DNA from 4 places in the Nocardia sp. NPDC055321 genome. Region 1 is predicted to be linked to each of the others. Evidence: riboswitches for the same ligand, from Rfam matches in the RefSeq annotation. Region 1 holds a riboswitch; each other region holds the start of a gene.
The links. A riboswitch is a leader RNA that binds a small molecule or an ion and turns the genes downstream of it on or off. The one in region 1 is predicted to bind S-adenosylmethionine.
Positions count from the first base shown of each region.

Region 2: another riboswitch for S-adenosylmethionine. It lies ahead of ACWIGI_RS12165 (bifunctional o-acetylhomoserine/o-acetylserine sulfhydrylase); the one in region 1 lies ahead of ACWIGI_RS23170 (rhodanese-like domain-containing protein).
Region 3: another riboswitch for S-adenosylmethionine. It lies ahead of ACWIGI_RS24235 (aminotransferase class V-fold PLP-dependent enzyme); the one in region 1 lies ahead of ACWIGI_RS23170 (rhodanese-like domain-containing protein).
Region 4: another riboswitch for S-adenosylmethionine. It lies ahead of ACWIGI_RS40885 (ABC transporter substrate-binding protein); the one in region 1 lies ahead of ACWIGI_RS23170 (rhodanese-like domain-containing protein).

Region 1 covers NZ_JBSHMS010000014.1:154,125-157,324, forward strand. The annotation lists gene ACWIGI_RS23160 (FAD-dependent oxidoreductase) at 1-650, opposite strand, end outside; gene ACWIGI_RS23165 (Rv0361 family membrane protein) at 940-1,377, shown strand; SAM riboswitch class IV at 1,428-1,543, shown strand; gene ACWIGI_RS23170 (rhodanese-like domain-containing protein) at 1,559-1,981, shown strand; gene ACWIGI_RS23175 (O-succinylhomoserine sulfhydrylase) at 1,978-3,192, shown strand.
Region 2 covers NZ_JBSHMS010000006.1:198,420-201,619, reverse strand. The annotation lists gene ACWIGI_RS12175 (MFS transporter) at 1-326, opposite strand, end outside; gene ACWIGI_RS12170 (TetR/AcrR family transcriptional regulator) at 462-1,157, shown strand; SAM riboswitch class IV at 1,170-1,280, shown strand; gene ACWIGI_RS12165 (bifunctional o-acetylhomoserine/o-acetylserine sulfhydrylase) at 1,376-2,710, shown strand; gene metX (homoserine O-acetyltransferase MetX) at 2,713-3,200, shown strand, end outside.
Region 3 covers NZ_JBSHMS010000015.1:141,335-144,534, forward strand. The annotation lists gene ACWIGI_RS24230 (hypothetical protein) at 1-116, shown strand, start outside; gene ACWIGI_RS24235 (aminotransferase class V-fold PLP-dependent enzyme) at 248-1,561, opposite strand; SAM riboswitch class IV at 1,615-1,728, opposite strand; gene ACWIGI_RS24240 (biliverdin-producing heme oxygenase) at 1,912-2,571, shown strand; gene ACWIGI_RS24245 (LysE family translocator) at 2,687-3,200, shown strand, end outside.
Region 4 covers NZ_JBSHMS010000054.1:8,697-11,896, reverse strand. The annotation lists gene ACWIGI_RS40890 (ABC transporter permease) at 1-850, opposite strand, end outside; gene ACWIGI_RS40885 (ABC transporter substrate-binding protein) at 855-2,009, opposite strand; SAM riboswitch class IV at 2,044-2,159, opposite strand; gene ACWIGI_RS40880 (HAD family hydrolase) at 2,269-2,913, opposite strand; gene ACWIGI_RS40875 (GNAT family N-acetyltransferase) at 3,056-3,200, shown strand, end outside.

The sequences.
Region 1 (3,200 bases):
AACTTGGCCTGCGCGGGACCGCGGCGTCCGAAGACGTGGACCTCGACGGCCTTGTTCTCCTTGAGACCGTCGTAGACGTTCGGCGGGATCTCGGTCGGCAGCAGTTCGTCGCCGGTCTTGGCGAGCACGCGCGCGACGTCGAGGGCGACGTTGCCGACGCCCAGGACCGCGACCTTCTCCGCGTGCAGCGGCCATTCGCGGGGCACGTCCGGGTGGCCGTCGTACCAGGAGACGAAGTCGGCCGCGCCGAAGCTGCCGTCCAGGTCGATGCCCGGGATCTCGAGCGCGCGGTCGGCGTTGGCGCCGGTGGAGAAGATGACCGCGTCGTAGAACGTGCGCAGGTCTTCCAGGGTGATGTCGACGCCGTAGTCGATGTTGCCGAGCAGGCGGACCTGCGGCTTGTCCAGGACCTTGTGCAGGGCGGTGATGATGCCCTTGATGCGCGGGTGATCGGGCGCGACGCCGTAGCGGATCAGACCGAACGGCGCGGGCATGCGCTCGTACAGGTCGATGCTCACCCCGTCGAAACCGGCGGGGGTATCGGACTTCATCAGCGCGTCGGCGGCGTAGATTCCGGCCGGGCCCGCGCCCACGATCGCAATGCGAAGCGGGCGGGTCGCTGCATCGGTTCCCGCAAGCTGTTCGGTCATTCTTCGCGCACCCTTTGGTCGAAAACTATCTTGCCGTCAAGTCTCAGCCGTCGTTCTTAGCTTAGGCTAAGTTGACGCCCTGGCTTCGAGTGAACCACCCTACGGGCCCCGAAGCTGCAGCGTTGCTGCTCTGTACTGCGATTCCCGGCCTCGCGGGGGAATTGTGCCGATTCTATCGGTGGTATGGACCACCCCCCGCGCCGGTGCGGTCAACTGTGGGCATGCTCTCCCCGGGCGCGGTCCGGTGTCGCCGCCGGGACACCCGCCCCGAGCAGGCATGATCAAGGTCATGAGCGAGGACGCGGACCAGCCCGAACGTATCGATCAGCGTGAGTCCAGAACCATGCTGCCGTTCCTGATCGCCATCGGCGTCACGGTCGTGGTGATCATCGGCATCGTGGTCTCGGCCCTGCTGTCGCCGGCTGAGAAGAATGTCACAGACAAGGATCGGCTGGCGAAGTCCGCGCGCAACTTCATCGAATCCCGCAGCGGCACCGACGCGCTGGATCCGTCGACCGCGTGCCCGGGCTTCGACGAACAGCGCTCGCCGCTGCGGACCGAGACGGGCGAAAAGGCCGGGAAGTCAACGCTTGTCAAGCTGACCGACCCGAATGTCCAGGGCGACCGCGCCACCGCGCAGGTGACCTGGCGCGCCGACGACCGCGATTCCACCTCGACCTGGACTTTCACCAAGACCGATGGGGCGTGGCTGGTGTGCAATTCCTGACCGCCCGCACGGTTTGACAGTGAGGCCCCATGTCGGTCAATCTCAACCCAGGTCATGAGTATCAGCGCCAAGCCCCGGCTGGCTGGTCGGCAACCCTCCTCCGCGGTGGGGTGCTCCGGGTGACGACCTGGCCGCGCATCGGGCAACGGTGCGGCAAGTGCGGATTCACAGGAGGTTCGAAGTGAGCTACGCGGGTGACATCACGCCGAAGCAGGCGTGGGAACTGTTGCGCGACAATCCGGATGCGGTGCTGGTCGATGTGCGCACCGAAGCCGAATGGCGTTTCGTCGGCGTCCCCGACACCAGCGGCATCGGCCGCCCGACGGCGTTGATCGAATGGGTCGACACCAGCGGCGCGCGCAATGCCCGGTTCGTCGATCAGCTCCGCGAGGTGCTGGCCGACCGGGCCGCGGACTCGGACGCGCCGGTGATCTTCATCTGTCGCTCCGGGCAGCGTTCCATCGGCGCGGCGACCGCCGCGACCGCGCTCGGGCTCGCTCCGTCGTTCAATGTGCTCGAGGGTTTCGAGGGCGCGCTCGACGCGCAGGGACACCGCGGCGTCGAAGGCTGGCGCGCGGACGGACTTCCGTGGAGGCAGTCATGATCACCGGTGGCGCGTTCGACAAGCCGCTGCCCGAGGGCGTCGGCCCCGCCACGCTCAGTGTGCGAGGTGGCCTGCGGCGCTCGGGTTTCGAGGAGACCTCCGAGGCGCTGTACCTGTCCTCCGGTTTCGTCTACGAGAGCGCCGAGGCCGCCGAGGCGTCCTTCACCGGCGACATCGAGCACTTCGTGTACTCGCGCTACGGCAACCCGACGGTCGCCATGTTCGAGGACAGGCTGGCCCTGATCGACGGCGCCGAAGCGGCTTTCGCGACCGCCAGTGGCATGTCCGCGGTGTTCACCGCGCTGGCCGCGCTGCTGGGCAACGGTGACCGGCTGGTCGCCGCGCGCAGCCTGTTCGGCTCGTGCTTCGTGGTGGCCAACGAGATCCTGCCGCGCTGGGGCGTGGAGACCGTCTTCGTGGACGGCGAGGATCTGGACCAGTGGACCGAGGCGCTGTCGGTGCCCACCCAGGCCGTGTTCTTCGAGACCCCGTCCAACCCGATGCAGTCCCTGGTGGACGTGCGCGCGGTGGTCGATCTGGCGCACGCCGCCGGCGCGAAGGTGGTGCTGGACAACGTCTTCGCGACCCCGCTGCTGCAGCGCGGCTTCGATCTCGGCGCCGACGTGCTCGTCTACTCGGGCACCAAGCACATCGACGGGCAGGGCCGCGTGCTCGGCGGCGCGATCCTGGGCTCGCACGAGTACATCGACGGCCCGGTGAAAAACCTTATGCGCCATACCGGTCCGGCGCTGAGCCCGTTCAACGCCTGGACGCTGCTCAAGGGTCTCGAGACCATGCCGCTGCGGGTGCGCCAGTCCAACGACTCGGCGCTGCGCATCGCGCAGTTCCTGGAACAGCATCCGGCCGTGGCGTGGGTGAAGTACCCGTTCCTGACCTCGCACCCGCAGTACGACCTGGCCCGGGCGCAGATGTCCGGCGGCGGCACCGTGGTGACCTTCGAGTTGACCGCGCCCGAGGCCGAGGCCAAGAAGCGGGCGTTCGAGGTGCTCAACGGGCTGCGGATCATCGACATCTCGAACAACCTCGGTGACGCCAAGACCCTGATCACGCATCCGGCGACGACGACGCATCGGGCCATGGGCCCGGAGGGCCGCGCGGCCATCGGCATCACCGACGGGGTGGTGCGCATCTCGATCGGGCTGGAGGACGTCGAGGATCTGATCGCGGATCTGGATCGCGCGCTGAGCTGATCCCGCTC
Region 2 (3,200 bases), on a different contig from region 1:
GCGAGCCCGGCCAGTGCGGAGGCCAGTGCGAAACCGACCAGGCCGGCGATGAAGACGCGCCGGCGGCCGAGGTAGTCCGCCAGCCGCCCGCCGAGCAGCAGCAGTCCGCCGAAGATCAGCGTGTACGCGGTCAGGACCCACTGCTTGTTGCCGTCGCTGATGCCCAGGTCCTGCTGGGCGAAGGGCAGCGAAATCGTGACGATGGTGGCGTCGAGCACCACGATCAGCTGCGCGACGGCGATGACGCCGAGAGCCCACCATCGTGCGGAATTTTTTGTCTCACTTGATATTTCGTCAGGTTCGAGCGTTGCCGTCCCGCCGGTCATGCCTACTCCTCGTTTGCTCCGAACAGCCGAGCTCATCGTGGCACTCCCAGACAATTGGCGTCAAGAGAAAAATGTCCGACTGCGACAGTTGGCGTCCATGGACATGATTTCTCCGGTCCGCGCTACCATCGGGGCATGTTCGAGCCGTCATCGCCGACCGCCCGCACCGGCCTGCGCGAGCGCAAGAAGCAGCAGACCCGTACCCGGGTCATCGACGTGGCGCTGCGCCTGTGCGACGAGCACGGCTTCGACACCACCACCGTGGAACAGATCGCCGACGCCGCCGACGTCTCCCCGCGCACGGTGAACAGGTATTTCGACAGCAAGGAAGACATCGTCATCGCGCCGATCGAGGACTTCGGCGGCACGCTGGCGGACAACCTGCGCCGCCAGCCGATCACCGGGAACGAGCTGCAGGCGCTACTGAACAGCTACCTGGAGATGATCGAGGGCATCATCGACCGCGACGAACCGCTGCCGTTCCGCTGGTTCCAGCAGATGCAGAACATCATCAGGCACTCCCCCGCCGTGCGCGCCCGCAGTCTCGACGCCGCGGACTACAAGATGCGCGAGACCTCGACCGTGCTCGGCGAGCGGCTCGGCACCGACCCGGACGCACTGCCGGTGCGGCTGATCACCGGCACCTGGCACGCCATCATGCGCGCGGGCGTGGAGTGCGAGGCCGAGCTCGGCAGTTTCGAGGGCGTGCTCGCCGACTCCGCGCGCGCCATGGCCGACGCGGTGGTCACCGCCTATCACGAGTTCGTCCGTATTTGCGCCGTTCCGACTGTGGGTAACCCCATTGCCGACATCGCGGCCGAGCACCGTTAGAATCCCGAAACAGGTCAAGAGCATCAGCGCCAAGCCCCGGCTCGCTGATCGGCAACCCTCCAGCTGCGGTGGGGTGCTCCGGGTGAAGACCGGGCGCTCGAAGGCCGAGCGCAAGCGCACTGTAGGAGGCACCGAGATGTGTTGTTGTCGAAGCCAATTCGCCTTCCGATAACCCAAGCCTTCCGCCGTATACGGCGATTCTTCCTGGAGCAGTAATCATGAGTGACTCGACCGCGCCCGCTGCCAACCTCGATCCCGCGAACTGGTCCTTCGAGACCAAGCAGGTGCACGCCGGGCAGGCCCCCGATCCGGCCACGGGCGCACGCGCCCTGCCGATCTACCAGACGACCTCGTACGCCTTCCGCGACACCGATCACGCCGCGGCACTGTTCGGCCTGGCCGAGCCGGGCAACATCTACACCCGCATCATGAACCCCACCCAGGACGCGGTGGAGCAGCGCGTGGCCGCCCTCGAGGGCGGCGTGGCGGCGCTGCTGGTGTCGTCGGGCCAGGCCGCGGAGACCTACGCGATCCTGAACGTCGCCGAGGCCGGCGACCACATCGTGTCCAGCCCGCACCTGTACGGCGGCACGTACAACCTCTTCCACTACTCGCTGCCCAAGCTCGGCATCGAGGTCAGCTTCGTCGAGGATCCGGACGACCTGGCCCAGTGGGAAGCGGCCGTCCGCCCCAACACCAAGGCGTTCTACGGTGAGACCGTCGCCAATCCGAGCAGCTCGATCTTCGACATCGAGGGCATCGCGGGCGTGGCGCACGCGGCCGGCGTTCCGCTGATCGTGGACAACACCGTCGCCACCCCGTACCTGATCCAGCCGCTGAAGCACGGCGCGGACATCGTCGTGCACTCGGCGACCAAGTACCTGGGCGGGCACGGCTCCGCGGTCGCGGGCGTGATCGTGGACGGCGGCACCTTCGACTGGACCGTGACCGACGCCGACGGCAAGCCGCGGTTCCCGGGCTTCACCACCGCGGACCCCAGCTACCACGGCGTGGTCTTCGCCGACCTGGGCGCACCGGCGTACGCGCTCAAGGCGCGCGTGCAGCTGCTGCGCGACCTCGGCGCGGCGGTATCGCCGTTCAACGCCTTCCTGATCAGCCAGGGCATCGAGACGCTGAGCCTGCGGGTGGAGCGGCACGTGGCCAACGCCCAGGCGGTGGCGGAATTCCTGAGCGGGCAGGACGCGGTGGAGTCGGTGTACTACGCCGGTCTGCCCAACTCCCCCTGGTTCGAGCGCGGCAAACAGCTGGCACCGAAGGGCGTCGGCGCGATCGTCTCGTTCGAGCTGGCCGGTGGTGTCGATGCGGGCAAGAAGTTCGTGGACGCGCTGGTGCTGCACAGCCATGTCGCTAACATCGGGGATGTGCGCTCGCTCGTGATTCATCCGGCTTCGACCACCCACTCCCAGCTGACTCCCGAGGAGCAGCTCGCGTCCGGCGTCACCCCTGGTCTGGTGCGTTTGGCCGTGGGTATCGAAGGTATCGACGACATCCTGGCGGATTTGCGCGCGGGACTGATTGCGGCAGCGAGCTGATAGTGAGCATTGAATCGAGCACCTCTCGTCCAGCGGCGGATCTCTTGCTGCCGCCGCCCGACGGGACGCTCTGCACCATTGCGATCGGGGAGGTCCGGCTCGAGAACGGCGCTGTCATCCCCGACGTGAGCCTGGCGGTGCAGCGGTGGGGCGAACTCTCGGCGAACGCGGATAACGTCATCCTCGTCGAGCACGCCCTCACCGGCGATTCACATGTGGTCGGCCCCGCCAACGTGCAGCACGCCCAGCCCGGCTGGTGGGACGGCATCGTCGGCGAGGGCGCGGCGGTGGACACCCGCGAATGGTGTGTCATCGCCACCAACGTCCTGGGCGGCTGCAAGGGCAGCACCGGACCAGCGTCCCTCGCCGCGGACGGAAAGCCCTGGGGCGCACGCTTTCCCGAGATCAGCATTCGCGATCAGGTGACCGCGGAGGCGCAGCTGCTCGATCTGCTCGGCATCTACCGGCTGGCATCGGTGGTCGGCGGGTC
Region 3 (3,200 bases), on a different contig from region 1:
TCGAGCAGGAGGACGGCCGGCAGCTGTCCGTGCAGGACGATCTCGATCTGCTGAACGCCGTGGGCGACGACGACCCGGTGGTGGAGGAGCTCGCGGCGCGATACCTGGTGCCGTAGCGCGATCGCTGGCGGATCGGCGCGCGGAGCACCCGCGATCTCGATCGGGTCCTGTTCCCGGTGGCCGTGTCTCACGTGCGGTACCGCGGTCGCATCGAATCCTATTCGATGCGACCGCGAACGCCGGGACGTCAGAACCCGCAGGGGGCCGCACCCGCGTCGGTGGCGGCGAACGGGCGGGTTTCGGGAGAGAGGTTCCAATGGCCGTCAGTTTTGGCGTAGTCCCAGCCCGGACCCTTGTGGACGAGTGTGGATATCGCGTCCACGAGGCGATCCACATCCGCGGCGGTGGTGCCCAGTCCGATGCTGGCCCGCAGCGCCGCGTCCACACCGAGGCGGGCGAGCAGCGGATGCGCGCAGAAGCGCCCGTCACGCACCCCGATGCCGTGCTCGGCCGACAGATACGCCGCGACCTGCCCGGGTTCGAAACCGTCCACGGTGAACGCGACGATGCCGACCGCGTCGGTGCTGTCCCGCCACACCCGCAGGAAGTGCACGCCGGGAACGGTTGTCAATCCGTAGCGCAGCCGCTGCGTGAGGTACCGCTCGTGCTCGAGCACCTCGGTCTCGTCGAGTCCGGCGAGGGTGTCGCAGGCCGCGGCGAGCGCCGCCACGCCCAGGACGTTCGGCGACCCGGCCTCGTGGCGCTGCGGGGCGGGCGCCCATTCCACGCGGTCCGGGGTCACCGAGCGCACGGCGCCGCCGCCGGCCAGGTAGGGCTCGGCCGCGTCGAGCCAGTCGCGGCGGCCGACCAGCACGCCCGCGCCGAAGGGCGCGTACGCCTTGTGCCCGGAGAAGGCCAGGTAGTCGATGCCCGTGGCGCGCAGATCGATTCGCCGGTGCGGGGCGAGCTGCGCGGCGTCGACCAGGATGCGGGTCCCGCACTGGTGCGCGATCCACGCCAGCCGCTCCAGCGGGAGCAGCTCGCCGGTCACGTTGGACGCGCCCGTGATCGCCAGCAGCGCGGCGGGTTTGGCGCAGAGTTCGGCGACCACGCGCTGAACGGTCTCCTCGATGGTGTCCGCGACCGGCACCACCCGGCGGCCGTGCCGGGTCCACGGCAGGAAGTTGGCGTGGTGTTCCACGTCCAGCACGACGGTGTCCCCGGGCACGCAGGCCGCGAGCAGGTTCAGCGCGTCGGTGGTGTTGCGGGTGAACACCGTGACCTGGTCGTCGGCGGCGTTCAGGAAGCGGGCGACCGAACCGCGCGCGGCCTCGTAGCAGTCGGTGGACACGCGCGAGGCGTAGCCCGCGCCGCGGTGCACGCTGGCGTAGTACGGCAGCAGTGCCGCGACCCGGTCCGTGACCTGCGCCAGCGCCGGTGCGCTGGCGGCGTAGTCGAAGTTGGCGTAGTCGATCTCGCCACCCTGGACGAGGGGTACGCGCAGGTCGCAACCGGAGACGGTGGCGAGGGGGGCACAGCTGCGGTCGGCGAAAGCAGTCATCACGAAATCCCATCGGGGCAAGGGACGCGCGATCGGAGAAAAGAATGATCGAGAGTCCGCGCTTGCCGCGCCCGGTCGGGCGGCGGCCCGGTCGTCACCTGGAGCACCCCACCGCGGAGGAGGGTTGCCGACCAGCTAGCCAGGGCTTTGCGCTGGTACTCATGACCTGATTGAGAAGGCTTGCAGACGATCGGCGGCATTGTCAACCCCTTCCGGAAAATCATCCGAAAGTTGGATGGGCTGGGGCGGAAAGGTCGAATCGCGAGAACGTTGCTGACCCGTACAGTCGATTTTGAAGTTAGGGTAGCCAAAGTAGTGCGCCCTGGGAGTTGAAGCGAGGATGCTCGATCATGTTGGAGACCAGCACACCGTTCTCGACGCTCATCCGCACCGCGACCGAGCAGCAGCACGCCGAGGCGGAGCATTCCACGTTCATGCGCGACCTGCTCACGGGTCAGCTGGGCGTGGAGGCGTTCTACCGCTACACCTCGCAGCTGTGGTTCGTCTACGAGGCACTCGAAAAGGACACGGCCGCACTGGCTTCGGACCCCGCCGCGGGCCCGTTCATCCGCCCGGAGCTGGCGCGCCTGGCCGCGCTGGAGACCGATCTGGCCCACCTCGGTGGACCGAACTGGCGTGACGAGCTGACCGCGCTGCCCGCCACCGCCGCCTACGCGGCCCGGGTGCGCGAATGCGCGCAGACCTGGCCCGCCGGCTACGTGGTGCACCACTACACCCGCTACCTGGGCGATCTCTCGGGCGGCCAGGTCATTCGTGGCACCGCCGAGAAGCTGTGGAACCTGCCGAAGAAGGGCGACGGTGTGCGGTTCTACGTCTTCGACGAGATCGCCAATCCGGCCGCGTTCAAGCGCGAGTACCGGGCGAATCTGGACGCGCTGCCGCTGGCCGCAGGCGAGGTCGAGCGCGTCCTGGACGAGGCCCGCCTCGCCTTCTCCCTGAACACCGACGTGTTCCGCGAACTGGGCACGGAGTTCGGCGCGCGAATCTGAATTCCGGACGCCCGGAAGGCCGTTGACCCGTTTCATCAGGGCGGGCGGCGGTCTTCCCGCTCACCCATGGCGGTATTCCCTTGCATCCACCTCGGTGATGCGCTGCCATGGGTGAGTGAATCCCGCTCTGCTGCTGAGCTTCATCGGGCTGTGCGTGCTGCTGGCCCTGACTCCCGGTCCCGACACCTTCCTGGTGCTGCGCTACGCCATGGCCGGTCCGCGTCCGGCGATCGCGGCGGCCGCGGGGTCGGCGGCGGGTGGCATCGTCTGGGCGCTGGTGGTCGCGGCGGGTGTCGCGGCGCTGCTGGAGCAGTCCGCCACCGCCTATCGCGTGCTCAAGGTGATCGGCGGAATCTACCTGGTGTACCTCGGGGTTCGGGCGCTGCTCGCGCATCGGCGGGCCCGGCGGGAGGCGGAGTCGGAGCTCACGGGCGCTGCGCCGCAGGGGCGCGCGGCCTCGGTTCGCTCGGCGTTCGCCGCCGGTTTGCTGTCCTGCGTGCTGAACCCGAAGGTCGGGCTTTTCTATCTCGCCGTGCTGCCGCAGTTCCTCACCGAGGTGACCTTCGCGAACACCCTGGCGCTCGGCGCGATCGAATCCGTCATCGCCGCGATCGAGATGGTGCTGCTGG
Region 4 (3,200 bases), on a different contig from region 1:
GGCGCGCGAGCAGCCCGCCCGGCCGCAGCACCAGGAAGACGACCAGCAGTCCGAAGGTGATCAGATCGCGGTACCCGTCCCCGAAGGTGTAGATGCCGAACGCCTCCACCAGACCGAGGACGAAACCGCCGACCACCGCGCCGGGAATCGAGCCGAGCCCGCCGATGGTGGCGGCCACGAACCCGGTCATGCCGACGATGCCGCCGCTCGTCGGGGAGATGTTGGAGTTGTAGAGCCCGACGAAGATGCCCGCCAGCCCGCCCAGCCCCGAGGCGATGGCGAAGGCCAGCGACTGGATCCGCCCGACCCCGATCCCCATCTGCGCCGCGGCGTCCGGATCCTGCGCGGTGGCGCGAATGGCCAGCCCGTACCGGCTGTACCGCAGGAAGCTCCACAACCCCGCCATCACCGTGATGGTGATGGCGAACATGACCACGTCCGAGGTCCCGAACCGGATGCCACCCGCCTGAAAGTTGTTGGTGGGCAACACCTGCGGGAAGGGCCGGGTGTCGGGGCCGAAGATCAGCGCCACCACGTTCTCGAGAATCAGGCCCACCGCGACCGTGGCCAGCAGCGCCGCGATGGCCGGGGCGCGGCGCAGCGGCCGCACCGCGAGCACGTCGATCACCACACCCAGCAGCGCCGTGCCGCCCACCACCAGCACGAGAGCGAGCCACAGCGGCAGCCCCTGCTCGGCGATCAGCCACCAGCCCAGCACCGACCCGAACGCGAAGATCGCGCCGTGCGCGAAATTGATGACGTTGCTGACCCCGAAGATCAGGGTGATGCCCACGGCGATGAGCGCGTACGCATTGCCGTGGACCAGACCCGCTATGAGCGTGTCGAACATGGCGTTACTTGTTGCCGGTCGGCACGAAGGCGCCGTTCTTCAGGATCAGCTCGATCGGCTTGACCCCGCTCGGCCGGCGGGTCTGCTGATCGAAAGCGAAGGTGCCCAAACCGATTCCGTCGAAGTCCTTGACCTCGCGCAGGCCCTTCAGGATGCCCTCGCGGGTCGCGCCGCCGTGCTTTGCCGCCTTCACCAGCACGTTGATCGCGTCGTAGGCGTACACGTTGAAGTCGCCCGGGTCGACGTCGAACTTGGCGCGGAACCGCTGCACGAAGTCCACGACCTTGGGGTTGGTGTCCGCGGCGGTGAAGACGCCGTTCACGATGTCACCCTCGGCCGCGGCGCCCGCCAGCGAGATGAACTGCGGGGTGTTCTGGCCGCCGAAGAACTGGCCGCCGTATCCCACGTCGCGCAGCTGCTTGACGATGAGCGCGCCGTCCGGGCCGTAACCCAGGTGCACGAACGCCTCCGGGTTCGCGTCCCGGCCCTTGATCAGCACCGGGCGGAAGTCCTGCGAGTCCGGCAGAATCGGCGAGGAGTAGACGATCTCCACGCCCTTCTCCTTGGCGGACTGCTCGAAGAACTTGAAAGCCTGCTTACCCCAGTCGGTTTCGAGGTACACCACGGAAACCTTCTTGGCCTTCGCGGACACCCACTGGGCGTTGCGCTCCTGGAACACGTCCAGGGTGATCGACGGGCTCCACGAGTAGTCGCCGGCCTTGGTAAAGTCCACCGCGGAGTTGGTGAAGCCGTACTGCACCAGCTTGCCGCGGTTGTAGACCGGCGACGCCGCGATCGAGGCCGGGGACGAGAAGTCGCCCAGCTCGGCGATGATGGACTCGTCACCGACGAACTTGGTCGCGATGGGCACGGTCTGCTTCGGGTCGGATTGCGAATCCTCCCACTTCAATTCGACCTTCTTGCCGTCGATCCCGCCCGCGGCGTTGACCTCCTCCAGGGCCAGATCGAAGCCCTGCTGCCACAGCCGGCCGTACTCCGCCGACGGGCCCGACTTCGGCCCCGACACACCGAAATACACGGTGCCGCTGTCACTCTCGGAAGAACCGCCGCACGCCGATACCAGCCCGGCCACCAGGGCCGCCGATGCGATGCCCACCACTACCCGGAGACGACGCGACCCGGACCATTGCTTACTCATCTGATTCCTCTGAACTCACCGGCACACACCGGCCACAACGCGCTTGTGCTGCCCGGCGGGCAGCACCTGGTCGTCACCCGGGGCACCCCACCGCCGCGCGAGGGTTGCCGATCAGCGAGCCGGGGCTCGTCACTGCTGATACTCGTGACCGTGCGCGCAACGCTAGTGACGGGTCCGTTCCGTCAACAGCGTTCGAATCAACCTGAAGCCAAAAGGAAGTCGGTCCCGGGGCGCGGAGTCCGGCCCGGCACGTGCGAGCTCAGTTGCGCGCGGCCAGGTGCGCGGCGAGCCAGGCCGGGAACTCGGTGAGATCGCCCAGCACCACGTCCGCGCCCTCGGCCGAAAGCTCCTCGCCCGTATACGGTCCGGTGGTCACCGCGACCGCCAGCGCCCCGGCGACCTTCGCCCCGCGCACATCGCCCAGATGATCGCCGACGTAGACCGAAGCCCCATGCTCGCGCAGCGCCGTCCCCTTCTCCTCGGCCCAGACATCGCCCACGACGTCGTCCACCGGCAACCCGAGATGGTCGAGATGCAGGCGCGCGAGCGATTCCTTCTTGGCCGTGATGACCAGGGTGCGCCCACCGGCGCGATGCACCGCCGTGAGCGCGTCGAGCACGCCCGGCAACCGATCGGCGCGCGTGATCGCGAGGTCGGGGTACAGCTCGCGATAGCGGGCCACGACCCCCGGCACCTGGTCCGGCGGGAACCACTCGGCCGCCTCGATGGCCAGCGGCGGTCCCAGCCTCGACACCGCCAGCTCCGAATCGATGCGCACCCCGGTCTCGGCGGCCACCGCGTCCCACACCGCGGCGATGCCCGGACGCGAGTCGATCAGCGTCATATCCAGGTCGAACCCGACGACGAGTCCGGACCCGGCTGCGGGGTGCTCTGCTGGGGCCACCCTCCGACCTTACGGTTCGACCGAACGGCGGCGTCCGCGGCCCCGGCCGGGCATCCCGGGGTTCGCCCGGTCCGCGACGAAGCCGGGAATTCGGTTGCCGCCCCGAACTAGGCTCGAGGCCATGCCCAACGATCAGCGATCCCTGTTCTGCAGTGTCGAGCTCGGCGCCCGCATCGAGGGGGTGGAGAGCGAGCTGATCAGCGCGGGCAGCGCGGCGGCGCGGGCGCGACCGGGCGCGGACAGCGGCTTCCTGGTGCCGCTCGCGGGTGGGGTGGCGTCCTTCGCCG